DNA from 3 places in the Photobacterium sp. MCCC 1A19761 genome. Region 3 is predicted to be linked to each of the others. Evidence: predicted binding sites of a transcription regulator. Region 3 holds the regulator's gene; each other region holds the start of a gene.
The links. The regulator PurR, encoded in region 3, represses purine synthesis genes. The targets are predictions, from matches to a motif close to TNANGNAAACGTTTNCNTNA.
Positions count from the first base shown of each region.

Region 1: a site for PurR is predicted at 5,872-5,891, ahead of VV869_RS10950 (uracil-xanthine permease family protein). Genes of this name have one in related genera too.
Region 2: a site for PurR is predicted at 6,914-6,933, ahead of VV869_RS02650 (uracil-xanthine permease family protein). Genes of this name have one in related genera too.

Region 1 is NZ_JAZGTF010000009.1:118,422-128,395, forward strand. It holds gene VV869_RS10930 (methyl-accepting chemotaxis protein) at 1-708, opposite strand, end outside; gene VV869_RS10935 (SGNH/GDSL hydrolase family protein) at 705-1,748, opposite strand; gene ompR (osmolarity response regulator transcription factor OmpR) at 2,166-2,885, shown strand; gene envZ (two-component system sensor histidine kinase EnvZ) at 2,900-4,237, shown strand; gene VV869_RS10950 (uracil-xanthine permease family protein) at 4,339-5,706, opposite strand; gene recG (ATP-dependent DNA helicase RecG) at 6,023-8,104, opposite strand; gene trmH (tRNA (guanosine(18)-2'-O)-methyltransferase TrmH) at 8,120-8,836, opposite strand; gene spoT (bifunctional GTP diphosphokinase/guanosine-3',5'-bis pyrophosphate 3'-pyrophosphohydrolase) at 8,926-9,974, opposite strand, start outside.
Region 2 is NZ_JAZGTF010000001.1:569,272-579,245, forward strand. It holds gene VV869_RS02605 (ACT domain-containing protein) at 1-311, shown strand, start outside; gene bcp (thioredoxin-dependent thiol peroxidase) at 323-793, shown strand; gene VV869_RS02615 (AI-2E family transporter) at 916-1,995, opposite strand; gene VV869_RS02620 (sulfurtransferase TusA family protein) at 2,003-2,257, opposite strand; gene VV869_RS02625 (M48 family metallopeptidase) at 2,429-3,883, shown strand; gene arsC (arsenate reductase (glutaredoxin)) at 3,998-4,348, shown strand; gene wrbA (NAD(P)H:quinone oxidoreductase) at 4,348-4,935, shown strand; gene VV869_RS02640 (DUF2069 domain-containing protein) at 4,948-5,379, shown strand; gene VV869_RS02645 (DUF2066 domain-containing protein) at 5,481-6,662, opposite strand; gene VV869_RS02650 (uracil-xanthine permease family protein) at 6,979-8,229, shown strand; gene upp (uracil phosphoribosyltransferase) at 8,513-9,139, opposite strand; gene purM (phosphoribosylformylglycinamidine cyclo-ligase) at 9,336-9,974, shown strand, end outside.
Region 3 is NZ_JAZGTF010000004.1:96,754-106,727, reverse strand. It holds gene VV869_RS07090 (ABC transporter permease) at 1-260, opposite strand, end outside; gene VV869_RS07085 (ABC transporter substrate-binding protein) at 325-1,503, opposite strand; gene VV869_RS07080 (FAD-dependent oxidoreductase) at 1,508-3,736, opposite strand; gene VV869_RS07075 (carboxymuconolactone decarboxylase family protein) at 3,749-4,339, opposite strand; gene VV869_RS07070 (hypothetical protein) at 4,489-4,881, opposite strand; gene VV869_RS07065 (TfoX/Sxy family DNA transformation protein) at 5,202-5,795, opposite strand; cyclic di-GMP riboswitch class I at 5,923-6,028, opposite strand; gene purR (HTH-type transcriptional repressor PurR) at 6,305-7,312, opposite strand; gene VV869_RS07055 (heme ABC transporter ATP-binding protein) at 7,783-8,598, opposite strand; gene VV869_RS07050 (FecCD family ABC transporter permease) at 8,595-9,632, opposite strand; gene VV869_RS07045 (heme/hemin ABC transporter substrate-binding protein) at 9,653-9,974, opposite strand, start outside.

The DNA.
Region 1 (9,974 bases), on a different contig from region 3:
GATAAAGTTTACCGACAGGTCAATCCCGAGCATGCCGATGGTCCGGCCGTTGACCTTGATCGGCGTGACCAGGTTGGCCATGAGCACTTGCTGACCCTGGACATCATAGGCCCACGGGTCGATCAGGCAGCTGCGTCCGGTTTCCAGCGGGCACAGATACCATTCACTGACCCGGGTGCCGGTTTTGGTCCGGTCATGGAGATAGAAACGATCGGAGTCCACCGATGAAGGCTTGAGCTGGTTATCGCTGCTGCGGGTCCAGTAGACGTTGAACTGGCCTTTGCCGTCAATGGACTCATACATTGCATCTTTGCCGTCCCAGGCATTGGGCTCGAACGCGATATAGGCGCCGAGGAATTTCTGGTTCCCGGCCAGCAGATCCCGGACCATCAGTGAGAGCGCTTCGCGGCTCAGCCTGTCTGGTGTGTCCGTCGTGCTTGCCATGCCCGACACGACACTGGCCAAGGCTTCGGCCGAGTTCATGGCCACCGAGAGCTGGTTCTGGATCTGCTCGGAGTGAAACTTGCTGGTTTCTTCCAGGAGCTCGGTCAGCGTACTGTCGGCAAACGCGTAGGTTTTGTTGTGCACCATGCCTTCCAGCTGGGTCGAGTATTTCTGCCCGACCAGCAGGACCGCGACCAGCGAGAAGAACAGGCAGCTGGCCGCACCAATAATGATTTGGTGACGGATGGATTTGAGTGACATCATAATGCGATTCCGGCTTTGACGAGGTTGGCGGCATCTTTCGCGAGGATCTGATGCATGGCGGTCGTCGGGTGCAGGCCGTCCCAGTACAGGTTGTGGTTCGGCTGGGCAATCACCTTGCCGGTGGCGTAGCTGTAGGCTTCACTGGTGACATCCGTGATGGTGATCGCCAGCTCGGCATCATGGTACCGGCCGTTTTGTTTGACTGCGTTGATCACCTTGTCAAAGGTCGCAAACGCGTCGAAGTGGAAGATTTCGACCTCAGGGTGGCTTGCGGCCAGCTGTTCCAGTCCGGCTTTCAGCGCGAGATTGTGCTCACTGATAAAGCGGGTAGTTTTGTCCTGCTGGCCGTCAAACCAAGGTGCATCGATAAAGTTTGGAATATTCGCCGCCAGGATTTGTGTTGCGCCGGCATCAATGAGCGATGCGATATCTTTGAGCGCCAAGGCCGCCGCCTGGTCTCCGCTCTGGCCGAGATCGCCGAACAGGGTAAACCATAAGTTGTTGGTCCCGCTCATATAGCTCACGAGCTCATCGCCGCTGAACGGGCCTTTGTGGTGGATGCGTTGCTGAATCTGCAGGCCGCTGTTGGTCAGGACATCCAGCCCTGCATTGGCCGAGAAGCCGTTGGCGGCATCAATGTCGATAAAGCGGCCCAATCCGGACATGGCGCCGCCGACAGCCCAGTTGGTGCCGGCCAGGGCCTGATCCTGGTAGGGGTAGCTGACTTGCTGCCCATCCGGGCTGGTTAAGACGACGGTGCTCTTAATCTGGCCGTGGGCACGTGTCGGGGCTGGCATTTCGAGCATTGTGGCCAGATATTCGGTCCAGACCGGACCATTGCTGAAGCGGCCGTTGACGTTGGGTGCCTGGGCGCGAATACCGATATTGCCGGCGGTCGCCTGATTCATGTCCACGGTGATCAGGTGTTTGTTGCCCATATCGGACAGGCTGTCCCCGAAGTTGGTGATGGTCTTAAAATCTGCGGCGTGAAGGCTCAGCGGAAACAGTGCAAGCAGTGCAGGTAATGTTAATTTGTTCATACGGTACTTATCTGTGTGACGGAGTGGCGGAAGCGTTGTTGTTGTGTCGGGCTGGTGTGATTTCACCTGAGCACATCAAAACAGTTGTTGTGCGCGATAGATATATTCAAGCGCACTCAGTGCAAGTGATTTATTTTGCTGAATTATATAGAAAGGTTTCCTATTATCAAATTCATCAGTCTGGAAAGATGAACCTTTCGGCGGGTGAGTCCGCCTTGAACCATTGGGGGGGCGGACGCAGCCAGTGGCGGCGGAATTTCGCGGGAATGCGCTTCTTCTCGTCGGGAAGGTAAACACACGACATACTCTGTAACAATTTGGCGTATGATTTAGCAGCACGGTTGCGTGTCTGGGTACTGTTGTCGAGTAAGATATGAATAAATTTCGATACGATTGTCGATGCAGGTGAGATGAGATATGCAGGAAAATTTCAAGATTCTGGTTGTTGATGATGACATGCGCCTGCGGGCGTTGCTGGAGCGTTACCTGTCGGAGCAGGGGTTCCAGGTGCGTAGTGTTGCCAATGGCGAGCAAATGGACCGTTTGTTGTCCCGGGAGAATTTTCACCTGATGGTGTTGGACCTGATGCTGCCGGGCGAAGACGGTTTGTCGATTTGCCGCCGGCTGCGCAATGCCAACAACATGCTGCCGATCCTGATGCTGACCGCCAAGGGCGATGAGGTCGATCGGATTGTCGGTCTGGAAGTCGGTGCCGACGACTACCTGCCGAAGCCGTTTAACCCGCGTGAGCTGCTGGCCCGGATCCGGGCGGTGCTGCGTCGTCAGACCATTGAAGCACCGGGCGCCCCGAGCGTCGACAGCAAGATCATCGAGTTTGGCGAGTTCCGCCTTAACCTCGGCACCCGCGAGATGTTCCGCGGCGAGGAAGCCATGCCGCTGACCTCAGGCGAGTTTGCGGTGCTCAAGGCCCTGGTGACCAATGCCCGCGAGCCGATGTCCCGCGATAAGCTGATGAATATGGCCCGTGGCCGTGAGTATTCGGCCATGGAGCGCTCAATTGACGTGCAGATCTCGCGCTTGCGCCGGATGATTGAAGAAGACCCGAGCCGTCCGCGCTACATCCAGACCGTCTGGGGCCTGGGCTATGTGTTTGTGCCGGACGGGATTGAGGCGTAAAGAAGGACGCAACCATGCGGATGTCCCCGCGCAGTACATTTGCCCGCACCCTGATCCTGCTGGCTGGCCTGTTGATTGCCAGCCAGATTTTTTCGTACCTGGCAGTGCTCAATTATGCCCTGCTGCCCAGCCTGAAGCAGTTTAACCGGATCTTGGCTTATGAGGTCCGGCTGATGCTCAAGGAAGATGTGGAGCTGGCCGATGGCCATACGTTCCACCTCGACACGCCGTTACGGCGCCAGTTGCTGGAACAACTGGGCGTGACGCTGCATAGCGAGGACAGCGAGTCGCTGGCGGAGTTCCGCGAGGCGACCCGGATTGATTATCTCAGTGAGGAGATGAGCCGGGAGCTGGACGCGCCGACCGAGGTCCGCCTGGTGCTGGGGGCCGACAGCTATGTGCTGTGGATGAAGTGTGATGCGATGCCGGGTTATCTGATGCGGATCCCGCTGTCGGAATTGCAGGAAGAGGATTTTTCGCCGCTGTTCCACTACAGCCTGATCATCGCGCTGATGGTGATTGCCGGGGGCTGGCTGTTTATCAAGATCCAGAACCGGCCGCTGGTGGCGCTGGAGAAGGCGGCGTTGCAGGTGGCTCAGGGCGACACCCCACCGCATTTGCCGGAGCGGGGCGCGTCAGAGATCCGGGCGGTGACCCGGGCCTTCAACAAGATGGCGGAAGGGATCCAGCAACTGGAAGATGACCGGGCTTTGCTGTTGGCCGGGGTCAGCCACGATTTGCGCACTCCGCTGACCCGGATCCGGCTGGCGACCGAGATGATGTCGCCGGAAGACAGTTATCTGGCGGAGAGCATGATTAAGGACACCGAGGAGTGTAACGAGATCATCAGCCAGTTCATGGAATACCTCAAATCGACCAAGCAACAGGCGCTGGAACCGCTGGATCTGAATGGTTTGCTGCAGGAAGTGGCAGAAGCCGAAGGCGGTTATGAGCAGGAAATTGTGTTGGCGCTGAGCCCGATCCCCGGGGTGGTGCAAGGCAATCCGGTGGCGATCAAGCGCTCGGTGGCCAACCTGGTGGTCAACGCGCTGCGCTACGGTCATGGCTGGGTCAAGGTATCCAGCGGGGTGACGGCCGATCGCCAGATCGCCTGGTTCTGTGTCGAAGATGACGGGCCGGGGATTGCGCCGGATCAGGTGGCGAAGATGTTCCAGCCGCTGACCCGGGGCGACAGTGCCCGCGGCAGTGATGCGGAAGGGACCGGTTTGGGGCTGGCTATTGTGAAGCGGATCATCGATCAGCATGGCGGCAGTATTCTGGTAACCAACCGCAGCGGCGGCGGGTTGAAAGTGCAGATCGGCTTGCCGATGCAGAACGGTAAAAAACATTAAGGTTCGGGCGCGTCGCGCGCCGGGTCAAAATAAATCGGATCAAAACTAAAAAGCGCCGGCAGTGATGCCGGCGCTTTTTTTTTATCGGGCCGCGAGGCGAATTACTTCTCTTCCGGCAGCACCAGGTTCAGCACAATTGCGGTGATCCCCCCGGCAGCCATGCCGGAAGACAGGATGCTCTGGATCCACTCCGGCATGAACTGGAGGATTTCCGGTTTCTGGGCAATGCCCAGACCCATGGAAAACGACAGCGCCATGATCAGGATGGCCCGGCGGTCGAGGTTGCAGCGCGAGATAATCCGGACCCCGGAAGCCGCAATCGTCCCGAACATCACAATGGTTGCGCCGCCCAGCACCGGCTCGGGGATCAACTGGACTAAATTGGCCACGCTTGGCAGCAGGCCAAGCAGCACCAGCATCCCGGCCACAAAATAGCCGATGTAACGGCTGGCAACTCCGGTCAGCTGGATAATGCCGTTGTTCTGGCTGAAGGTGGAGTTCGGGAAGCTGTTCAGCACGGCGGCCAGCGCTGAGTTGACGCCGTCGGCCAGTACGCCGCCCTTGATCCGCTTCATATACACCGGACCGGCAACCGGCTGCTCGGAGGTTTCGGACGTCGCGGTAATGTCCCCGATGGCTTCCAGCGAGGTGATGGCAAAGACAATCACCAGCGGGATCAGCAGCGACCAGTCAAAGCCGAGGCCGTACTGCATCGGTAGCGGCACGGCGATCAGGTCGGTGTCGGCGACGCGGGCGGTATCGAGCATCCCGGTACCCCACGCCAGCAGAGTGCCGGCGGCCATGGCAATCACAATCGAAGAGACGCGCAAGTACGGGTTCTTCACCCGGTTCAGCAGAACAATCAGGCCTAGCACAGTCCCGGCCAGCATCAGGTTATCCAGGCTGCCGAAGCTGCCGTTTTCAATTGCCGCGTAGCCGCCGCCCATGGAGGTGAGGCCGATTTGGATCAGGGTCAGGCCGATCAGGGTGACGACGATACCCGAGATCAGCGGGGTGATCACGCGCTGGGCATGTTGCAGCACCCGGGAGATCAACACTTCGGTCAGCGAGGCGGCCAGGATGGTGCCGAAAATGGCCGCCATCATGGTCGGAATATCTGCGCCGCCGGCTTTCATCGCCAGCCCGGCACCGATGATCGGACCGAGGAAGTTGAAACTGGTGCCCTGGATCGACAGCAATCCGGAGCCGACCGGCCCGATGGTGCGGATCTGAATGAACGAGGCAATGCCCGAGGCGAACAGCGACATGCTGACAATGGTGTTGGTGTCACTGGCCGGCAGGCCAAGGGCTTGGCAGATGATCAGCGACGGGGTGATCACCGCGACAAACATCGCCAGGAGGTGCTGGGTGGCGGCAAACAGGGTTTGCGGCAGTGGCGGCCGGTCTTCGAGGCGATAGATCAGATCAGATTTCTGCGGTGTTACGATGTCGTCGTGTTGGCGTGTCATAGCCATGGTTTCCTTGATGGACTTCTAAATCCCCGGCGCTGCGCTGGATGGGCAAAGCCTGTAAAGGGCGAATAATTCTGTGATTGCTGTTAGTCAGATCCGCCGGTTCACGGGAGAAGTGCGTGTGGGTGAAATTTTGTGCGCTATTGTAGTGATCTGACAGAAAATAGCAAACGTTTGCGCCGGGTTGGGCAGACTTTTTTATCGTCCATCCAGGGCGGTTCGGGAGTGGCTGTGGTGGCGGTGCTGGGGCCGGAAAGTGCACTTTCCGGCCGCATATGTGGGCTTTGGGGACAGCGCTGGTGCTGGGAACGGCTCAGGCGTTGGAGTAGTTCTCGCGACGGCCGAGCCAGCGGGTAATGATGGCTTTGGCATTGTCCGGGTAGCGGTCGTGAATATAGCGGGCCAGCTTCTGCACCTGTGGGATCAGATGCTGGTCGCGAACCAGATCGGCCACTTTGAAGTCGGCGAGGCCGGTCTGCTTGGTGCCCAGCAATTCACCGGGACCGCGGATTTCCAGATCGCGCTGGGCAATCACAAACCCGTCGCTGCTCTCGCGCAGCACGCCCAGGCGTTTCTGAGCGGTTTTGGACAGCGGGGCATGGTAGAGCAGCACACAATGGCTGGCGACGCTGCCCCGGCCGACCCGGCCGCGCAGCTGGTGGAGCTGGGCCAGACCGAGCCGCTCGGGGTTCTCGATGATCATCAGGCTGGCGTTGGGGACATCGACCCCGACCTCAATCACGGTGGTGGCGACCAGCAGGTGCAGCTCGCCGTCCTTGAAGCGTTTCATCACCGCCTGTTTGTCGGCGGCTTTCATCCGGCCGTGGACCAGGCCGATGTTGAGCTCCGGCAACTGGGCGGTCAGCTCGTCGGCGGTATCTGAGGCCGCCTGGGCTTCCAGCACTTCGGATTCATCAATCAGGGTACAGACCCAATATGCCTGACGGCCTTCATTGAGGCAGGCGGCGCGGATCCGCTCGACGATATCCGCCCGGCGGCTGTCGGGCACCGCCACGGTCTGGATGGGCGTGCGACCCGGCGGCAGCTCGTCGATCACCGAGGTTTCGAGATCGGCATAGGCGGTCATTGCCAGGGTGCGCGGGATCGGGGTGGCGGTCATGATCAGCTGGTGCGGATAGTGGCCGTTGTGGGCGCCTTTCTCGCGCAGCTCCAGCCGCTGATGGACGCCGAAGCGGTGCTGCTCATCGATGATCACCAGCGCCAGGTTCTGAAACACCACCTGCTCCTGGAACAGGGCATGGGTGCCGACCACCATTTTGGCTTCGCCGCTTTCAATCCGGGCCAGTTCGGTTTCGCGGGCCTTGCCCTTGAGCTTGCCCGCCAGCCAGCCGACCTCGATGCCGAGTGGGTTAAGCCAGTTGGCAAAGTTCAGCGCATGCTGCTCGGCCAGCAGTTCGGTCGGGGCCATCAGCGCAACCTGGTAGCCGTGTTCAATGGCGCGAATGGCAGCCAGGGCTGCGACCAGGGTTTTCCCCGAGCCGACGTCCCCCTGTACCAGACGCATCATCGGATGGGGCCGGGCGAGGTCGGTTTCGATATCGGCAACGACCCGCTGCTGGGCGCCGGTCGGGCTGAACGGCAGGCTGTCGAGCAGCTGCTGTTTCAGGCGAGGGCTGGGCGGCAGCGCCCGAGCCAGATGTTGCTGGCCCTTGCTGCGCACTGCCAGCATTGACAGGTTCTGCGCCAGCAGCTCTTCTAAGATCAGCCGTTGCTGGGCCGGGTGTTTGCCTTCTTCGAGTTGATCGAGGGAGACATCCGGGGTGGGTCGGTGCATCAGGTGCAGCGCTTCGGCCAGGGTCATCTGACGATCGTAGAGACCTTCGGGCAGCAGTTCGCTGACCGCGGCCTTGTCGAGCAGCGCCAGCGCCTGATCGGTCAGGTTGCGCAGGGTGAGCTGGCGCAGGCCGTCGGTGGTCGGGTAGACCGGGGTCAAGGTTTCCTCGACGCTGAGTTCGGTCGGCTCGGAAAACACTTTGTAGTCGGGGTGGATGATCTCCAGCCCGTGCTGGCCGCGCTTGATCTCGCCATAGGCTTTGACCTGCTTGCCTTCGCCCAGGCTGTTTTTCATCGCCGCGTTGAAGTTGAAAAAACGCAGGGTGGCGCTGCCGGTCTGATCGCTGATTTTGACCGTCAGCATCCGGCGTTTGCCGAAGCTGATGTTGTTGCTGATCACCTCGCCCTGGATGGTGAGGTGCTGGCCGGGCAGGGCCCCGGCAATGGGCCAGATCCGGGTGCGGTCTTCATAGCGGAGCGGCAGGTGAAACAGCAGGTCCTGCACGGTGTGCAGGCCGATTTTTTCCAGTTTTTCGGCCATCTTGGCCCCGACGCCGGAGAGTTCGGTCAGGGCGACGCTGTCAAGGAGTTGTCCGCTCATCGCTTTTTCCGCTGATTAGTTGCGCTTTGGTTTACGTTTCTTGGGCTCAATGGCCTGCATAGTCTGCCACCACTGCTCGTCTGCGACGATCTGGCCATGCTCGTCCAGTGGCGGATACGGCAGCCCCTTGCGCTGGGCTACTTTGGCCAGCACCGGATGGCCGCGTTCAAATAGGATCCGGTGGACCACATCGTCCGGTAACGGCGTGGTAGTGCGATCGTACATCCCGGCGGCCTGACGCTGGCGCTGGGCTTCATAGAGGATCAGGGCGCTGGCCACCGAGACATTGAGAGACTGTACCATACCGACCATCGGAATGATGATATCCTGATCGGCCAGTGACAGCGCTTCAGCGGTGATCCCGTTTTTCTCGCCGCCGAGGATAATCGCGGTCGGTTGGGTGTAATCCACCTCACGAAAATCAATCGCGCGATCTGACAGGTTGGTGGCGACCACCTGCATGCCCTGGGCTTTGAGGACGGCGACGGCGTCGACCATGGAATCATGGGTGTCCAGCTCGACCCAGTTGCGGGCACCGGCAGAGGTATGGCTCAGCACGCGCATGTCTGCTTTCGGCCACACCGCATGAACTTTGTGGACGCCGACCGCATCGGCAGTACGGATGATCGCGGACACGTTATTGGGTTTGTGCACTTCTTCCATGCAGACGGTCAAATCTGGCTGGCGGGTGGCCAGCACCGACTGGATCCGTTGAAAACGTTCGGGTGACATACTGTTCTATCGTCTTTTTTGAATAAAGAAAACGCCCGATAACGGGCGTTCGTCTACAGGCAGATCAGAGCGCACTCGTGCGGTCAGCCTTAGTTTTTCTGGCGTGAAACCCGAACGACGTTCGGCATCACCCGGATCCGGCGCATGATATTGGCCAGGTGGATCCGTCCCTTGGTCGTCAGGCGCACCGTGATGGTGTACAGGCGACCATCTTTCTCTTCCGTCGACAGGCCCTGGATGTTGGAGCCGGTCGCGGCAATGGTGTTGGTCAGATCGGCCAGCGCGCCCTGGTGGTTTTGCATGTCCACCTTGAGGTTGGTGACAAACTCCTGCTCGAAGTCTTCGCTCCACTCGACCGGCATGTATTTGTCCGGCTCTTTCTGGTAACCGCGGATGTTGGCACACTCTTCCCGGTGGATCACCAGACCTTTGCCCGGGCTGACATGGGCCATGATCGGGTCACCGTGGATCGGGTGACAGCAGTTGGCAAAGGTCAGCAGGATGCCGTCAGCACCTCGGATCGGCATGCTGTGCGTGGTTTCCTTGGCGTGGCCTTCCTCGCTGTTGCCGAGCAGGCGACGGGCGATGACCACACTCATCCGTTCACCGAGACCGATTGCGGCCAGCAGGTCGTCAATGGACTTCAGGCGCAGATCGCTCAGGGTTTGTGCCAGAAGGTCCGGGTTGATCTGATCGATGCTCAGCTCGCCCAGCGCGTGGTTGAGCAGGCGGCGACCCAGGGTGATCGACTCGGCCCGGCGCATGGTCTTCAGCACCTGACGGATCTTGGTCCGGGCGCGGGAGGTGACCACATAGTTGAGCCAGGCGGCGTTCGGGCGGGCACCCGGCGCACAGATAATATCGACAGTCTGGCCGTTTTTCAGCGGCTTGCTCAGCGGATAAGGCTGACGCTCGACCCGGGCACCGACACAGGCGTTGCCGACATCGGTATGCACCGCGTAGGCAAAGTCGACGGCGGTCGCACCCACCGGCAGTTCAACAATCCGGCCTTTCGGGGTGAAGACGTAAATTTCATCCGGGAACAGGTCAGATTTGACGTTCTCGATAAATTCAAACGAGCTACCGGCGCTCTGTTGCAGTTCCAGCAGGCTCTGCATCCAGCGCTGGGCCTTGACCT
Region 2 (9,974 bases), on a different contig from region 3:
TGAAGCGAACAACCAAGCATGAGTACCGCTTCTTCCCTTACACTGCAGATTTCCATATCGAGGCCGATGACAGCCCGGGGCTGATTGAACAGTTCACCCATTTCTTTGCCACCCGAGCGGTGGACATTGCCTCGCTCAGTGCCCATACCCACGAGGCCGAGCAGGCCGGCGGCCCGAGCCGCTTTCAGCTACAGATCAGCACCAACCTGCCTGATGGCTGTAACCTGATGACCTTACAAGAAGAATATGAAGCACTTTGCCAGGACCTGCTGGTCACCGGCACGGTGACTTTTATCGGCCATAATCAATAAGGAAAACTGCTATGAAGACCTTGACCGCCGGTACGCCTGCGCCAGACTTCACGTTGCTGAACCAAGACAACCAGCCTGTCGCGCTGTCTGATTTCCGGGGGAAAAAAGTCCTGGCATATTTTTATCCCAAAGCGATGACACCGGGCTGTACCACGCAGGCCTGTGCCCTGCGCGACAGCAAAGCTGAGCTGGATGCGCTGAATGTCGAAGTGTTGGGGATCAGTATCGACCCGGTAAAACGCCTGCCGAAATTTATCGAGCGCGACAACCTGAACTTCACGCTGCTGTCAGACGAAGACCATGCCGTGGCCGAGCAGTTCGGTGTGTGGGGCGAGAAAAAATTCATGGGGAAAGTGTACGACGGCCTGCACCGCATCAGCTTCCTGATTGACGAAAACGGCACGATTGAACACGTCTTCAACAAGTTCAAAACCAAAGACCACCACGAGGTGGTGCTGAACTACCTGAACCGAAACGATTGATTGTTGCCCGGTCTGAACTGAGGTCAATTTCCCGAGTTCATTCAGTACCGCTCGCATCCCCTATCGACCGGTCAAAAAGGCCGCATTACGCGGCCTTTGTTGTTTGGATGGGCTGACTGCGCTTATGGCGCACTGTGATCCGTAGGCTCCTGCACTTCCGTCGACGGCAGCGCATTCCAGACCGCCTTCACCAGAGTCGCCAACGGGATCGCGAAGAACACCCCCCAGAATCCCCACAGGCCGCCGAAAACCAGAACAGCCACGATGATCGCCACCGGGTGCAGGTTCACCGCTTCAGAGAACAGGATCGGGACCAGCACGTTGCCGTCCAGCGCCTGAATAATGCCGTACGCCACCAGCAGCCACCAGAAATCCGGGCTGATCCCCCACTGGAACAGGCCGACCATGGCGACCGGCAAGGTCACCGCAGCGGCACCGATATACGGGATCAATACCGAGAAGCCCACCAGCACCCCAAGCAACACGGCGTAGCGCAGGTCCATCACCGCAAATGTGATGTAGCTGACAATCCCAACGATAAAGATCTCCGTCACCTTACCGCGGATATAGTTCGAAATTTGCTGGTTCATTTCGACCCCCACCTTGCTTGCCAGACGTCGGTTCTTCGGCAGCAGACCCTTAAAGGTGACCAGCATTTCATCCTTGTCCTTGAGCAGGAAAAAGACCAGCAACGGCACCAGGATCAGGTACACCGCCAGCGTCGCGAGGCTGACCAGCGAGGAGAATGAGCTTTTCACCACGCGCTCCCCCATCCCCAGCACGTTTTCGCGTAAGGTGTTCATGAAGGTGTCAATCTGGTGTGGCTGCACAAAATCCGGATAACGCTCCGGCAGGCTGGAGACGTATTGCTGCAAGCCGTTAAACATGGTCGGCACATCGGCGATCAGATTGCCGACCTGATGCCAAATCGTCGGCACCAACCCGAACACCGCCATCACCATCAGGCCGACAAACAGCAGCAAGACCAGGATCACCGCCAGCAGGCGGGGCACCCGCAGCCGGACCAGCATCATCACCGGCCATTCAAGCAGGTAAGCCAGCACAATCGCGACCAGCAACGGGGCGATCAAATTGCCGAAGAAATAAATCGTCAGAAAGCCAAACAGCAGAATGGCCACCAGACTGACGGCATGAGGATCAGAGAATCGGCGCTGATACCAGCGGTTTAGCATTTCCAGCATAAATTCGTTACTGCCTTCTGGTCACAATAATTACGAGCGATTGCGCCTCGGCAACCTGCTCTTCGATAGTAAATCCGTGGTTTAACAGATATCGGGGGATATCTTGCCTGGCACCCGTGTCAGAGAGATGTATTTTCATACGCTGACCGTATCGGAGTGCTTTCGTCGCCCGCTTCGCCAATAATAAAGCCATGGGGCAACGTTCCGCCGTCAAATTGAGCGATGGGATTTCCATTCCGGTATGCTGACAGTTATTATCCATCGGAGTATTGTAATGGACATTGTCACCACAAAAAAGAAACCTGACAGTGGTTTTGCTGTCATATCTCCGTAAGTTATACCTTTCCCGAGAGGTTTGCACGGCAACTGAGCGCCGTCGCCAGCCTTGCCGGAATGCAAAAAAGGACCTCAGACTGGTGGCTGTATTAAAGATATGATTCGATTGACCAAAGCGCCGCTCTGCCTGTTGCTGACCGCCCTGATGGGCTCGGGTCAGGCAGCCCAGGCAGATAATTTCAATGCCTTGCCGGAAATCGGGACCACCGCGGCCTCTACCCTGACCATCGAGAAAGAAATGGCCTATGGCGACGCCTACATGCGCATGCTGCGGGCCAGCATGCCGGTGATCAGCGATCCTTTGCTCTCAGAGTATATTCAGGACCTCGGCCACCGCTTAGTTGCCAATGCCAATGATGTGCGTACCCCGTTTAACTTTTTCCTGATCCAGAACCGCGAAATCAATGCCTTCGCCTTTTTCGGCGGTCACGTCGCCATCCATAGTGGTTTATTTCTGCACGCTAACACCGAAAGCGAGCTGGCCTCGGTCGTGGCTCACGAAATTGCGCACGTGACCCAGCGCCACCTGGCGCGCAGCATGGAAGATCAGGCCCGGAAATCGCCGGTGACCCTGGCAGCCCTGGTCGGCTCGATGATGCTGGCCATCGCTTCCCCGGAAGCCGGAATTGCGGCTATCCATGCAACCACAGCAGCCTCAGCACAGGGGCAAATCAACTATACCCGCAGTAACGAGAAAGAAGCGGATCGGATCGGGATTGCCACGCTGGCCAAATCCGGCTTTGAGGCTCAGGCCATGCCACGCTTTTTCGGCCGACTGGCCGATCAGTACCGCTATGCCAGCACACCGCCGGCCATGTTGCTGACTCACCCCCTGCCGGAATCCCGGATTTCCGATTCCCGCAGCCGGGCCAATCAGTATCCGGTTCAACAAACCGAAACCTCAGCCCGCTACCAGCTGGCCCGGGCCCGAATCGTCGCCCGCTACGCCGGGATCGACAGCGATGCCGCCCAGGACTGGTTTGATCGCCAGCTGAAAAAAGCCCGCGGCGCCCGTAAAGACGCGCTGAACTACGGCAAAGCACTGGTTTACATTGATGCCCGCCAATTTCAGCAAGCCCATGCGCTGCTGGATCCCCTGCTGGCCGGCGATCCGAACAACCGCTTTTATATTGATGCCGCCACCGATCTTGATCTGTACGAGAAACAGTTCGACCGTGCGATTTCGCGGCTGGAGAAAGCCCTCAAGGCTAATCCGGAACATCAGGTACTGCGCCTGAACCTGGCCAACGCCCTGCAAGAAGCCGGACGCCCGGGCGAGAGCATCCCGATCCTGAACCGCTACAGCCACGATCATCCCGACGATACCAACGGCTGGTACCTGTTGGCCCAGGCTTATGCCCACAGCGGACGCCGCGATGCCGAGCTGGCGGCCCGGGCCGAGCTAATGGCCCTGCGTGGTCAGTGGGATAAAGCCATCAAGTATTACATCGAAGCCAGCCAACTGGTGGAAATCAATTCTCTGGATCAGGCCCGCTATGATGCCCGCATCGATCAGCTGCGCCTCGCCCGCGCCAGAGTCGCAGATCTCTGAGCCACTTCACTTTTATTCCGGGTTGCAGTTCCACTACAATAGGGCTGCAACATTTATTTTCCATCCCGCTAACCCACCGGGACAGCAGGATGCACCATATCGATTGGAGATCTCATGGCCGTAACTATTTACCATAACCCGCGCTGTTCAAAGAGCCGCCAGACCCTGGCCCTACTGGAAGAGAAAGGGATCGCCCCGGAGATTGTCAAATACCTGGAGCAAACCCCGAGTGTCGCGCAACTGCAAACCCTGCTCAGCCAGCTGGGCTACGCTTCTGCCCGTGACATGATGCGGACCAAAGAAGAACTGTATAAGGAGTTGGGACTGGGCGACGCCGGGATCACCGAAGCGCAACTGTTCGAAGCCATGGCCGCTCACCCGAAACTGATTGAGCGCCCGATCGTGGTCAACGGCGACAAAGCCGCGATGGGCCGCCCACCGGAGCAAGTGCTGGATATTCTGTAATGTTGAAACTCCTGGTGCTTTACTACAGCCGCCACGGCAGCACCCGCCAGCTGGCCCGGCACATTGCCCGCGGCATTGAGCAAGTAGCCGGCTGCGAAGCCGTCCTGCGCACGGTGGCGGACATCGACAGCCAGGGCCAGACCACAGGATCGCCCACCGACGGCGATCCCTGTGTCACCCTGGACGATCTGAAAACCTGCGCCGGTCTGGCGATGGGGAGCCCGGTCCGCTTTGGCAACATGGCCGCGCCGCTCAAGCATTTTATCGACAGTACCAGTGCGCACTGGCTCTCAGGCACCTTAATCGGCAAGCCCGCCTGCGTTTTTACGGCTTCTTCTTCCATGCACGGCGGACAGGAGACCACCCTGCAGTCGATGATGCTGCCTTTGCTGCACCACGGGATGCTGATTGTCGGCCTGCCCTACTCGGAGCCCCTGCTGCATACCACCCGCTCCGGAGGCACCCCCTACGGCGCGTCGCACCTCAACCACAGCCCGAACCTCGGACTGGATCAAGATGAAACGGCCCTGGCACAGGCGCTGGGCAAGCGCCTGGCTGACACGGCCAAAAAGCTGCATCAGGCATAAAAGGATCAATGCATGACACCGATGAGCCCTTCAACGCAAAACCTGCGTTACTTCGCGCTGACCGCCAATCTGTCGCTGATCCTTTGGGTTGGCCTGTGGCAGAGTGTGATCTCCCCGCACCCGCACCTTAACAATCTGGTCGTGGCCGGGATGTGGGTCTTGCCGATGCTGTTGCCGCTCAAGGGGATCCTGGAAGGAAAGCCCTACACCCACGCCTGGGCCAACTTCATTCTGATGTTTTACTTCCTCCACGCCCTGACGATTTTGTGGATTGACGATGGAGAGCGTCTGCTGGCCTTTATTGAGTTGGGCATTACCACCAGCGCATTTATCGCCAACATCCTGTTTGCTCGTCAGCGTGGCCGGGAGTTGGGCATTAAGCTGAAAAGACTGTCTCAGGTCGAAAAAGAAGAACGGGAAGCCCACGAGAAAAAAGAAAAGTAACCCGACCTCAACTCGGAACCAACCTGGCAACAATAAAAAAACCGGCCCTCTCAGAGAGGGCCGGTTTTTTATCATTCACAGTACCGCTACGTGGGAGCGGACTAAGGGCGCCAGTAGAACTGGTTCCGCTCGATCCGAGGCTGAGCCAGGGTCGCTGACACATCCACTGCATCCGAATCGGCCGCCGTATCCGATTCAACACCGGCGTACAACACCTGCAGCTTCTCTTCCGGAGTCATCACTTCCGAAGACCCCGACTCAGAGCCCGGCAATGCCACCGATGCCCGGCTCAGGCGGGTATCCCGGCCCAGCTCCTGATAAAACGCGTTTTCTGTACTCAACAGGTTCACGGCAAAGATCACGCTATTTCCTTGCAAGCGGCTGGCATTGACCGAAGCGACCGATGTGAGGTTGGTCAGCAACCGCTCCAGGGCAAAGAAATCTTCCGTGCTGCGGATATTAGCCACCTCAATGGCGAAGGCATCACTGGCTGCGCCGCCCAGCGGCACGGCATACTTAGCCGCCAGCGTGTCGGCGACCTGATCCATCATCTGTTTCAGAGCATCTGCCGTACTGCCCGCCGCGCGACCTTCTGCCGGCATGGTTTGCGAATTCGCCAACTGCTCCGGGGTATCGGCAAACAGCTGCCAGCCGAGATCGACATTGTCAGCCGCAGACTGGCGCATACGAATCACCAGAATGGCGTCCGGCTGATAGCGGGCACTGGCACCGGCAATCGGCTGCACAAAACCGCCCCACAGATCCGGAATATTAATCGCGGTGACATCTTCAAAGTCGCCAATCGGCACCATCACCGGCACCCCGCGCTGATCGGCAGCCCGCTTCAGTTGGGCGGTCAGCGCACTGCCAGACTGATCCCAGACAATGTCCCGGTTGCGGTTGGCATCTTTCACCAGCCACACCAGCACGCTCGGCCGCTCTTCCCGCCACAGGGTTGCATTCGCCTGGGTCAGCAAATTTCGAACTTGCCCCCGGTCAAACGCCAGCGCCAGGGTTTGCTGACCATCCTGACTGCCATAACCAAACTGGCTGACATACGCGCGGCTGTTGGCCATCGCTTTTTGGATCACTTCATTCTCGGTAATGGTACTTTGACCCGACACTTTAACCAAAACCTGTGCCAGCGCCGCTTCCCGCGCTTTCGTTTCAGACGCCCGATCGGTATCCGGCAATACCACTTCCGCCTGATACAGATTGATCACCGTTGCTGCTTTCAGCGGCCAGGCCAGGAAAGCGCACAGGAGTAGAGCAATACGCAACATTAGAAGACTCATATCATCATTGACTTAATGCCCGATCATAGAATGAACCAGCCAGTATCGGCAACTGCTAGCGTGAGAAAATCCCCGTCATGCGTGCGCTTTCTTCCAACTCCCGCAACCAAAGCCTCCTCAGACGGCCGGAATAACCACACCGAAGCATGCAACGAAATGTAATCGTTACATCAAAAAGGTGATAATAGTTACATTTTTCAGCATCCCTGATGAACAAGTGGTTTTATCCTGTCCGGCAAATGGGCAAACGATTACATCCGTGATAGCATTCCGCGATTTTATTTCAGACAGGGTGGAAACAATAATGATGCAGGTTGTACAGGGCGCTCAAATGCTGTTTGTCGCATTTGGTGCATTGGTTCTGGTACCGCTATTAACCGGGCTGGATCCGAGTGTGGCGCTGTTTGGCGCAGGTATTGGTACCCTTCTTTTTCAATTCATCACAAAACGCTCCGTTCCCATCTTTCTAGCTTCCTCTTTTGCGTTTATTGCTCCGATTATGTATGGCGTCCAAACCTGGGGCGTTGCCGGGACCATGAGTGGTCTGATGGCTGCCGGGGTTGTTTACGTGCTAATGAGTGCCGTGATCAAAGTGCGCGGTGTCGCCATTATTCATAAACTGCTGCCGCCGGTGGTGGTTGGCCCGGTGATCATGGTGATTGGTCTGGGTCTGGCACCGGTTGCGGTTAACATGGCACTGGGGAAAACCGGAGACGGTGCCGTGCAGCTGATCGATAGTGATGCTGCGCTGTGGATTTCGACCATCTCTCTGCTGGTCACCATTGTGCTGAGCGTCTTCGCCAAAGGCTTCCTGAAGCTGGTCCCGATTGTGGGCGGGATTGTTGCCGGTTTCACCACCAGCCTGTTCTTCGGCGTGGTCGACTTCACGCCAGTGGCCCAGGCCAGTTGGCTGTCTTTACCGAACTTCACGTTCCCGGAATTTAACATCAACGCCATCCTGTTTATGATCCCGGTCGCCATTGCGCCGGCGGTAGAGCACGTCGGCGATATGCTGGCCATCTCCAACGTCACCGGGAAAGACTACCTGAAAAAGCCGGGCCTGCACCGGACCATGGCTGGTGACGGGGTCGCAACCATGGCTGCTTCTTTATTCGGCGCACCGCCAAACACCACCTATTCAGAAGTCACCGGTGCGGTGATGCTGACCAAAGCTTTCAACCCGGTGATTATGACCTGGGCTGCCGTTACCGCGCTGGTGCTGGCCTTTGTCGGCAAGCTGGGCGCTTCGCTGCAAACCATCCCGGTGCCGGTCATGGGCGGGATCATGATTTTGCTGTTCGGCTCGATTGCGACGGTTGGCCTCAACACCCTGATCAAGAACCAAGTGGATCTGCACAAAGCACGCAATCTGGTGATTGTCGCCGTAACTCTGGTCTTCGGCATCGGCGGCATGGCATTCGGCATCGGTGAATTCAGCCTGCAAGGCGTCAGCCTGTGCGGCATTGTCGCCATTGTGCTGAACCTGGTCCTGCCGGACAATTTGGGGGAGAACCACGTGGTCGACAACGCGCAAATGGAAGAATCCGCGCGCTAGGTCCCAGCCCGAACCCCAAAACACGCAAAATAACCGAAACGCAGAAGCCCCGCTTCTGCGTTTTTTTCTGGTCAGCCCATCAAGCCCAGTTCGGTTGAAATAGCCCGTGCCAATCAAGCCAGTGACTACCTGATTTACCTGATTGGTTCAAAAATAGCCGGGCGCACGGCGGAAATTCAGAGGTTGAAGCCAAAGAAATGTCCCGCAACGGATACGGGTTCGGCAGATCACCGACATAAAAAAACCGGGCAGAGCCCGGTTCTTGTTTCACTGATGTTGGTGCTTACTTGGTACCGAAGATCTTATCGCCGGCATCGCCCAGACCCGGGACGATGTACCCTTTGTCATTCAGCTTCTGATCGATTGCTGCAGTGTACAGCTCAACATCCGGGTGTGCTTTTTCCAGTGCCTCAACCCCTTCAGGAGCTGCAACCAGAACCAGCACTTTAATGGATTTACAGCCATGCTCTTTGAGCAGGTCAATCGTGGCGATCATCGAGCCGCCGGTTGCCAGCATTGGGTCAACCACCAGCGCCATACGCTCATCAATGTTAGAAGCCAGCTTGTGGAAATACGGAACCGGCTCCAGCGTTTCCTCGTCACGGTAGATCCCCACCGTCGAGATACGGGCACTTGGCATGTGCTCCAGCACGCCGTCCATCATCCCCAGACCTGCACGCAGGATCGGAACAACCGTTACTTTCTTACCTTTGATCTGGTCGATCTCAACTTGACCGTTCCAGCCTTCGATAGTAACCTTTTCCGTCTCGAAGTCTGAAGTCGCTTCATAAGTCAGCAAGCTACCAACTTCCGTCGCCAATTCACGGAAACGTTTCGTGCTGATGTCACCTTCGCGCATAAGACCAATCTTATGTTTTACCAGTGGGTGTTTTACCTCAACGACTTTCATGTCTGGCTCCTAAGCAAGCAAATTTTCAAAAAATCGCACTATTATACACTAGACTACATCTTGCCGTGTAGGGGTATGCATTGCGTTTGCTCAGGTTTTACCCAGGCAAATTTATTGACGCAAACGTTTTCCTTTCTGGTTTGACTGCTGTTATCATAGCCCCGCTTTTTTACTTTAATGCGATGAGGGATCTCTTGTGAGCGGCAACAACTCTTCTCTTAGTTACAAAGATGCTGGTGTGGATATTGATGCGGGCAATGCCTTAGTTGATCGTATTAAAGGGGTTGTCAAACGTACCCACCGTCCGGAAGTCATGGGCGGCATCGGGGGATTCGGAGCGCTTTGCTCACTGCCGACCAAGTACAAAGAGCCAGTTCTGGTTTCCGGTACCGACGGGGTTGGGACCAAGCTTCGCCTGGCGATGGATTTGAACAAACATGACACGATTGGTATCGATTTGGTGGCCATGTGTGTCAATGACCTGATTGTTCAGGGTGCCGAGCCGTTGTTCTTCCTGGACTATTACGCCACCGGCAAACTGGACGTCGACACCGCGGCCAACGTGGTCGCCGGGATTGGTGAAGGCTGCGTGCAATCGGGCTGTGCCCTGATTGGCGGGGAAACTGCAGAAATGCCGGGCATGTACCACGGCGAAGACTATGATGTCGCCGGATTTTGTGTCGGTGTGGTTGAGAAATCCGAGATCATTGACGGTAGCAAAGTCCAGGCGGGTGATGCCCTGATTGCCGTGGCTTCAAGCGGTCCGCATTCGAACGGTTTCTCGCTGATCCGTAAAATTCTTGAAGTCTCACAAGCCGACCTAAACCAGGATCTG
Region 3 (9,974 bases):
CGACTGCCCCAGTAGCGCTTCAGGATCACGAAGCAAAACATCGCCGCCAGCAACGTACTGCCAAGGCCGGTGAACAAGGTGAGGCCGATTGCGGCACTCAGCCCCGGCCAGTGCAGGACAGTGGTAAAGGCCTGGACCTTGGGGGTGGTCATACCCAATGCGGGCAGCCAGGAAAAAGCCGGGATCAGGATCCCCAATACCCCGGGGACAAATGGAAGGGCGCACAGGATCAGGGTGAGTAAATACAACAGGCGAATCATCATACATCTATATGACAGGACGCGAGATTGGACTCGCGCCCTGCCATGTTTTCCTTCTTGGTGATCAGCTGCCGTAGCGTTTTTGCCATTCGAGTTCCAGCGCGGTTAACCAGCTCGGGTGCGGTTCCGAAATGGACTTGAACAGGGAAAACCCTTGCGAACCGCCCGTTGCCAGCGAATCCGGTTTGAGTACGGACGGATCGCCCCAAATTTTGGCATCGGCCTTACGTAATTGGGCTTGCGGGCTCATCAGGAAATTGATCGCCACCAGTGCACCTTCTTTGGCACTGGCATTCCAGGGGATTGCCAGAAAGTGGATGTTCGACAGAGCCCCTTGCTGAAAGGCATACGTTTGGGCAGTTTCGGCCAGATTGCCATTGGCAATGGCGGCGTTGGCGGCGTTCGGATTAAAGGTGACGGCCAGCAATAATTGCCGGTCATCCAGCAATTGAATCATTTCGCTGGTGCCAGACGGGAACTGTTTGCCCTGTTGCCAGGCAACCGGATGGAGCTGGTCCAGATACTGCCACAGCGGCGCGGTGATCCGATCGAACTTGTCGTGCTCCGTCTTCGGGTCAATGGGCTGATACAGGGCTGCCTTGTCTGCGGTCAGTTCCAGCAGGGCGGCTTTGAGAAAACTGCTGCCGTGAAATTCCGGTGGCTGCGGGTAGCTGACTTTGCCGGGGTAGGCCTTGGCGAGGCTCAGGAGCTCTGCAAAGTTCTGCGGTGGATTGTTCAGGGTCAGCTTGTCATGAATAAACACCAACTGGCCGACGCCCCACGGCGCCTCCAGGCCATTGGTCGGCTCGGTAAAATCTTCATTGACCGGCAGGGACTTGTCCACCAGTGACCAGTTCGGCAGCGACTGGGTAAATGGTCCGTACAGCAGGTTGTTTTCTTTCATCGAGCGGAAGTTTTCGCCGTTAATCCAGACCAGATCGACACTGCCGTTCTGATTTTTCCCAGCGGTCTTTTCCGCCAGCAGGCGCTGCGCGGTTTCCGCGATGTCGGCAACTTTGACATGTTTAAGGCTGACACCGTACTGGTGTTGCAACTGGCGATCGGCCCAGCGCAGGTAATTATTGATCTCCTGGCTGCCGCCCCAGGCATTGAAATAAACGGTCTGCCCTCTGGCTTTGTCGACCGTTTGCTGCCATTGCTCAGCAGAGAGAGGTGCTTGGTTATCGGCGGTCGCAAATCCGGCGACCAATGACAGGGCGAACCCGGCGAGTAATTTTTTCATGAATTCAGTTGTCCCTTTCTTGGTTGAATCGGGTTTCGGATATCGTGCGTTTCGAGGTGTCTGCCTCGGCACCGGCGCGTTCACGACGCATCCAGCGGTGGTACTTTTCGACCCAGGCCAGCAGTGTCTGCGGGGCGTTAGCTCGTTTCCACACCCCGGCCGTGTATTTGGCGGCCTCGCTCATGGTCGGATACGGGTGCACAGTGCCGAGGATCTTGTTTAAGCCTAAGCCATGCCGCATCGCCAGGGTAAACTCAGCCAGCAATTCACCGGCACCCGTGCCGACGATTGTGGCCCCGAGAATCGTATCTTTGCCTTTGGGTGTAATGACTTTCACGAAACCGTGATCCGAACCATCGGTAATGGCCCGATCCAAATCATCCAGGCCGTAGGTGATCACATCATAATCAATGCCTTGCGATTTGGCTTCTGTTTCATTGATCCCGACCCGGGCCACTTCCGGCGCAGTGTAGGTCACCGCAGGGAGCACCGAGTAATCGGCTTTGAATTTCTTGAACTGACCAAACAGGCCGTTGATCGCGGCATACCAGGCCTGATGTGCCGCGGCATGGGTCAGTTGGAACGGACCGGCGACATCACCAACGGCAAAGATATTCGGGTACGCCGTCTGCATAAAGGCGTTGACCTGCACGGTGCCGCGCTCGGTGGTTTCGATCCCCAGCGCTTCAAGCCCGAATCCCTGCACATTGGCGACCCGGCCGAGGGCCAGTAATAGGGCATCGAATTCAACCACCACCTGTTTTTCCTGATTCCAATCGAGGTAAGCCCGGAACACGGGCTGCCCCTGGGCATCTTGCGTTGCTTCAAAGCGCATGGCGCGATGGCCGAGTTTGACGTCAACGCCATCGGATTGCAGGCTATGCATCACCAGTGCAGCGGCATCGGCGTCTTCACGCACCAGCAGTTGTTCGGCCATTTCGACCAGCGTAACGTGACTGCCGAGGCGGGCAAAGCTCTGGGCCAATTCACAGCCGATCGGGCCGCCGCCAAGTACCAGCAAGCGCTTCGGTTGGGTTTTTAGCGACCAGATGGTATCGGAGGTGTAGTAGTTGACTTTCTCTAAGCCGGGGATCGGCGGCACGAGCGGGCGGGCCCCGGTGGCAATCACAATATTGCGGGTGGTGATGCGCTGGCCGTTGACCTCAACTTCCCACGGCGACAGGATCCGGGCATCGCCCTGAATACAGTTGACCCCCAGTTTTGAATAGCGCTCCACCGAGTCATGGGGCTCGACCTTGCGGATCACCTGCTGCACCCGCGCCATCACCCGGGCAAAATCGACGGTCGGGTGGTCAGTGGTGATGCCGAATTCATCGGCACGGTTGATTTCAGCCATGGTATGCGCAGCACGGATCAGTGCTTTCGACGGCACGCATCCGGTATTGAGGCAATCGCCACCCATTTTATGGCGCTCGATCAGGGTCACTTTCGCTTTGACGGCAGCAGCAATGTAGGCACTGACTAACCCGCCAGCCCCTGCACCAATCACCACCATGTTCTGGTCGAACCGAGCCGGGCGGGTCCAGCCGGTGTAGATCCGACGGCGGTTGTACAGGTTCATCAGTCCTTTGGCACAGAGTGGGAAAATACCGAGCAGGGCCAGCGAGAAGAGGACTTGCGGTGAAATTACCCCGCTCAGCGAGTCAATTTCACCGAGCTGGGTCCCGGCATTGATATAAACCATGGTGCCGGCCAGCATCCCGAGCTGGCTGATGAGGTAGAACATCCGAGTGGAAATCGGCGTCAGGCCCATCAGCAGGTTGACCAGAAAGAACGGGAACACCGGGATCAGGCGCAGGGTAAACAGATACAGCGGGCCATCTTTTTCGATGCCTGCATTGATGGGGGCCAGACGGTGGCCAAACTTGTCCTGAACCCAGTCACGCAGAATATAGCGGCTGAACAGAAAAGCCAGGGTGGCACCGATGGAGCTGGCAAATGAGACCAGCAGCAGGCTCCACCAGAAGCCGAACAGCGCGGCGCCCAGCAGGGTCATGATGGCTGCGCCGGGCAGTGATAGTGCCGTCACACCAATATAAACCATAAAGTAAATCAGGCTGGCAACGAGCGGCTGACTGGCAATCGCATCCTGCAGGGCAAGTTGCTGCGTTTTGGCTTGCTCCAGGGTGAAGTACTGGCCGAGATCGAGCGCAAACCACAGCCCAATCAGGGTGGCAACAATGCCGAAAACGAGTATCTTTTTCTTGTTCATAGTGGTGATGACCTACTTGGGGCTGTTCGTTTGCCGTGTTGGCTGTTGATCCGTCTGCTCCGGCTGGATAGGCAGGGAGCAGAATCCCTGCGCAGGGACGTCCAGAGCGGTGTTAAATTTGGCCGAGAGATTTTGAAATGCGATCAAGGCCGTCAATTCGACCAGCGCATCCTCGTCGTACCATTGTGTGAGTGCCGACAGCATGGCATCGGTGACCTGTTGTCCGGTGATGGTGATGGCTTCGGCATAGCCCAGCACTGCTTGTTCCTCGGCGCTGAATAAATCACTTTGCTGCCAGTGTGACAGTGCTTTGATTTTTTCGATGGAGTCGCAGCGTTCGGCCAGCTTCATGCCGTTGGCATCGACACAAAACGCGCAGTGGTTGAGTTGCGACACCCGGACGCAGATCAGTGAGCGAATCACCGGGGTTAATGGCGATGATTTGCGGTCCAGATAGCCAAAGAATCCGGCAACCAGCCAAAACAGGGTGGGGCGTCGTCCCCATAACAAGGCCGGATTCAGAGGGTGGCCGTAATGGCGCTTCTGAAGCCAGAGGAGCGGCTTGATCAAAAATGAGTAATGTTGCTTGGCTGAAATACGCACGTGTGCCTCTTAGGTTGCCTGCGGGCCACATATGCAACAAAGATAGCACGAATCGTTGCGCAGGATGCAGCTCTACCGAATGGTATGAGACAAGACCGAACAACGGTTGGAAAACTTTCAGTTTTGAGAGAAAAAATCTTTAAATTCGTTTAGTTGAGCGAAATATAGACGGATTTGACCTCTTGTTGCTTTGCCATATCCGGAATGACAGGCTGGGATACAAACAGATAACCGGAGGCCAGTACCGGCAGTAAGGCGAGGGCCATGGTTTTGCCGATATGATAGTTGCGGTACCAGTATTTCTTGGCGCGGATTTTGAGCAAAATGCCCCATAAAAGCAGCAGGCCGTTGAACCCAGCAGTCAATGCCAGCACTTCATCGAGCATTGAAAACGGGGCCAGTTGCTGATGAACAACAAAGATAATAACAGTGGTTGGCAGAAGGTTCAGCAGGACCAACAGGCGCATCAGTTTTGGCCATTTGCAAAACTTGTCTTTGAACATCTGATTGGATTGTCCTGGAAAAGGCTGCGAGCTGTACATGATACCTTCCTTCCGGCTGCGTTGACGCCCCAATTCTACTGAGGTCGCATGGGATGAAAACCCTGTTGATGAATTTGTGAACAGCTTTGGGAGTGGTGTCAATCTTTGTCATTTTTTAACAGAAAAATGTCTTTCTGATGGTACAAATTTGACATGATACGGAGCAGCAAGAAAAGCCGTTCTGACCCGCATTGAGCGGCGCTCTGTGGTGCCTTCAACGCGCGCGTTCTGGGCGGGGAGGGATTGGCTGAGGGATGGGGAAGCCAAGCATAAAAAAAGAGACGGAAGCCGCCTCTTTTTCAGAATGAATCGGGAAGGATTCAGCTGTTGAGTTTTGACAACAGCTCGGAACGACGCTGCGGCGGAATGACGGACCAGTGACGTCCGCTTACTGCACCTTCCAACGCCCAGAGCAAGTCGAGACTGACCGTTTCCTGATGCGTTTCCTGCAGGGCTTTAAAAGCGTTCAATGCCCCGGCTTCGTAGAGTTCGTCGACGCTACAAATCCCTGCTTTTTTCAGCATTCGTTCGTTGGCTAAGCGCAGGTTAGGTAAGTCTTTAATCCGACTCGGGCCGGTCTGACTTTTCTTTTCCTTGTCCTGTTTAGCGGCTTCAAAAGACTGCTGTGCGTGTTCGATAATTTTTTCCGGCGCATCCCACCACTCCTCAGGAATTGCGAAGTGTTTGGTGACGACCGGAAAGCCACGCTTTTTGTAAACGTATGGGCTGAGGCCTGCTTGTTTAAATTGTTCTTCGTTTTCGGCATTGGCACGCAGGTGAAGTTTGTCGTTAACAACTAACGCAAACATGGTTTCGCCTGAGAAAATCCCAAAGCCACCAAACATTGAACGTGATTTTACATTTTCAAAACATTGAAACAGTCGAAGAGAATCTTTAAGTACTGGTTTGTCCATGCTTCTTTCTCGGTGAAAAATTTCTCGAGTCACCTAACAACAGAGCGAGGATTCAGATTAGCAAAATACGAAGAAAAGCAATGTCAGGGATTTGTCAGGATTCTGAACATGACTTCTTGCTACATCCATCGGCAACCCCGCTACCATAAGTCCACTTAGTTATTGATAATTAAGCTACTCTTAGGCCGGAGGCTTTGCGTCCCATCCTTTCGAATGGTTTGCCTTGTTCGTGACATTAATAAGCATATCTCAGAAGATATTTTTGAACTTGGTCCCATTTTTAAAAGTGTGATACCGCTCCCATAAATAGATTCTAAAGCCTGCTAGAGAAAATTTAAAACTTATTAAATTTTGAACAGGTTGATTGGGATTGGGCCACATTTAACACGTTATACGCTTTGAGAAATTGAGAATGTAAAGCTTCTGTCAGGGGAAGGTCAAAATTGCAACAAAAAACCGATAGCAAGCTATCGGTTTTTTTGAATGGAAAAATTGAAGTGGTTATGAAATCAGGTGTTTAGGTTCTTAACTGATTTTCGAACCACCAACTCAGGTGCCATTTCAAAGATCCGGCGCTCATGTTGTTTGTCTTTCACCCGCGCCATCAGGATTTCAATGGCTTTCTTACCCAGCCGTTGTTTCGGCTGGTGGATGGTGGTGAGCGGTGGTGAGAAGTACGGCGCCAGGTCGATATTGTCATAACCGATAATGGAGACATCATCCGGTACGCGCAGACCCGCTTGCTCAAACGTACTGATCAGCGCCATCGCCATGATATCGTTAAAGCAAAAAATCGCGGTCGGGCGCTCTTCCATGGCAATGAATTGCTTGGCAGCCGCCACGGCAGACTCACACTCGAAGTCACCTTCAATCAACCAGTCCGGATTGACGCTCAGATTGGCTTCAGCCATGGCTTTATGGAAGCCTTTGAGGCGTTCGCGGCAGGTGAGTTTTTCACTGTGACCGGTCAGGCAGCCAATTTTCTGGTGGCCGTGTTCAATAAAGTACTTGGTCGCGACATAGCCACCCAATTCCGCATTGTCCTGGATCTTGTCGGTGTGCGGGCTCTCCGGACCCCAGTCCATGACCACCATCGGCAGATCTTTCTGGCGCTCGAGCAGGGCCAGCAGTTTATCGTCCAGATCGGAACACATCACCAGTAATCCGTCGACCCGCTTTTCAGCCAGCATGCGCAGATAGTCACGTTGCTTTTCCAGGTTCCCTTCGGTGTTACACAGGATCAGCGTGTAGCCTTCGCCATAGCAATATTCTTCAACCCCATGTACAACTTCGGCAAAGAACGGGTTGGTTGATTTGGTCACCAACATGCCGATGGTTCGGGTGGTGTTACATTTCAGGCTACGCGCCACGGCACTTGGGGCATAGTTGAGCTCGTCTACGGCAGCCAGAACTTTCTTCTGGGTTGCTTCTGCAACAAACCGGGTTTTATTGATCACGTGAGACACTGTTGTGGTTGAAACACCTGCCAAACGTGCAACATCTTTAATCGTTGCCATACTTATTCTTCTAATAATTCAAAGCGGGCCTGGGCCCATTTCTCTTCATTGATCTGAACAGCATTCAACAGCCGCGCACCAAACTGAATAAGTATCTGGTTTGCTTCTTGGAGTCAGGCCAGATACTTGTTCAGTTTGGCATGATGATCTGCGTTCACAGAGATCATCATGCTGTTTCATACTGCGTATAAAACGTCAAAAAGCCGCTTCTCTTCCGAGCGGCTTTCTTGTTCTTCTCGCCTTTCAGGCGTTGCATTGTGTAATCGCTTGCGATCACATTCTACTGAGTGTAGCGCACAGTGCAACGTTTCTGTATCGCAAGGTAGTAATTCTTGATAGATATCAACAAACTCACTGCAAATTTTCTCAAATTGGATGCATATCTGGTGGTGTTTTTCATCTCGGCCATCGCTTCTCCCGGGGAAACCGGGAGAAGCGTGCCGGTGTTTATGCCGGTTGGACAGGCTTGCTTATCCTGCGGGTATCACGACCGGAAAATCTTGGGTCGGATGTTTGCTGACGTGGACCGGCCAGCCATAGACCCGCTGGATGATTTCGGGCGTTAAAGCCTGCCATGGCGTGCCATCAGCCTGTACTTTGCCTTGATTGATGATCACTAACCGATCGGCATATTGGGCGGCCAGATTGAGATCATGGATCACCACAATGACAGCAGCACCGGACCGGGCCAGCTCCCGGGCCACTTGCAAGGTCCGGTGCTGATGCGCGAGATCCAGGGCGGATGTCGGTTCATCCAGCATCAGGATACATTGCTCGCCCGCATGGCTGAGCTGGGTCAGCACCCGGGCCAGGTGAACCCGCTGTTTTTCACCGCCGGACAGGGTGGGGTACAGTCGGTCCTGAAGTGACAGGACATCGACCCGGCTCATGGTTTCAGTCGCCAGCGCTTGGGTGTCTTTTTTCGTCAGTTGCAGTGGGAGGCTGCCCAGCTCAACCACTTCCCGCGCTGTAAACGCAAAAGTCAGGTTGCTGTGTTGCGGCAGGACCCCAAGGTGTCTGGCGAGCATCGCCGGGGCATAGGTTTCCCGATCCTGACCGAAAAAATGTATCGTGCCGCCGCCGTCGGCTTCGCCACTCAGCACCTTGAGCAGACTGCTTTTCCCGGCCCCATTCGGACCAAGCAAAGCGGTCAGTTCGCCGCTGGCAAGACTCAGGCTGAAGTCATCAAGCAGTGTTTTGCCGCCCAGGGTCAGGTTGAGCGAGCGGGCTTCAATCGCTGGTGCCGTTTGCGTTGTTGCAGAGACAGGGTTCATGGCGATATTCATGACATTCTGCCTCGTTGTTTGACCAGCATGATGATAAAGAACGGCGCGCCGAGAATAGCGGTAATGATTCCGACCGGCAGTTCCGTCGGGGCCGCCACGACGCGGGCCAGCATATCGGCCACCAGCAACACCAGTGCGCCCAGCAGGGCTGAGAGCGGGAGCAGGATTTTATGGTTCGGGCCGCACAGCATCCGGCCCAGATGTGGGATGATGAGCCCAAGGAAACCGATCACCCCGCTCAATGAAACGCAAATGCCAACACCCGCGGCACAGAGCAGGATCAGGCGACGCTTGAGCCGCTGGACGTTGACGCCCATATGCCGCGCTTCCGCCTCCCCCAGCAAAAATGCATTGAGACCATTGGCGTCCTGATCAAACATCAGCACCAGCACACCAAGTGTGACAAATGCCAGGATGATCCCCGGCCAAGTTGCCCCGGCCAGCGAGCCCATGCTCCACAAAGACAGATCCCGCAGCGCTTGATCATCGGCCAGATAGTTCATCAGCCCCATCGCAGCACCGGAAAGCGCCGCAATGGCTACCCCGGCCAGTAGCATCACGGTGACAGAGGTGCCGTTTTTATCGGTCCCGAGACGGTAAACCAGATAGGTGCTGACCGCACCGCCGATAAATGCAAACACGGGCACGGTTCCGAGGGTTAGCAGCAAGGGATAACTCGCAGCCAACGGCGCAAACACGACAATCGCCAGCGCAGCCCCCAGGCTCGCCCCGCCGGAGACGCCGATGATGCCGGGATCTGCCAGCGGGTTCCTGAACAGGCCTTGCATGACCGCACCGCACAGAGCCAGGATGGCACCCACGGCAATACACAGCAGCGTACGCGGCAGGCGGATTTGGTGGATCACAATCTGAATATGTGCCGGAAGCTCGGCCTGCCAGGGCAGTAATGCCTTTAGGCTGTCGCTAAAACTAATCCCCATCGGGCCGACAACCACCGAGCTGGTGATCGCCACGGCCAGACTCAGCAGGCCCAGCGGGAAAATAATGGCGGCAGGAATGCGTTGAAACTGCATAGTGGTGAATTTCGGCTCTGTTAGTGTGGGTAGAACACAGTGTTTAAACGTTCGGCTTCGCTCAGGCTTTTCAAGCCCAGCCCGCCAATCAGCGCGGTACCATCGATGGTGGCGATGGCTTTGTTCTGTCCGGCCGGGGTGGCGATCAGCAGCGGCATTTGTTGTAACAAATCATCCGCGCTGCTAAGGTTGGCCATGGTTCGGGAACTCAGCAGAATGATATCGGGTTGCATCTCGACCATGGCTTCCACGGAAATAGGCTTGTAGGACTCGACGGCTTCGGCAGCCGGATTCACCCCACCGGCTAAAGCGATCACGGTATCGGCGGTGGTGTTGCGGCCG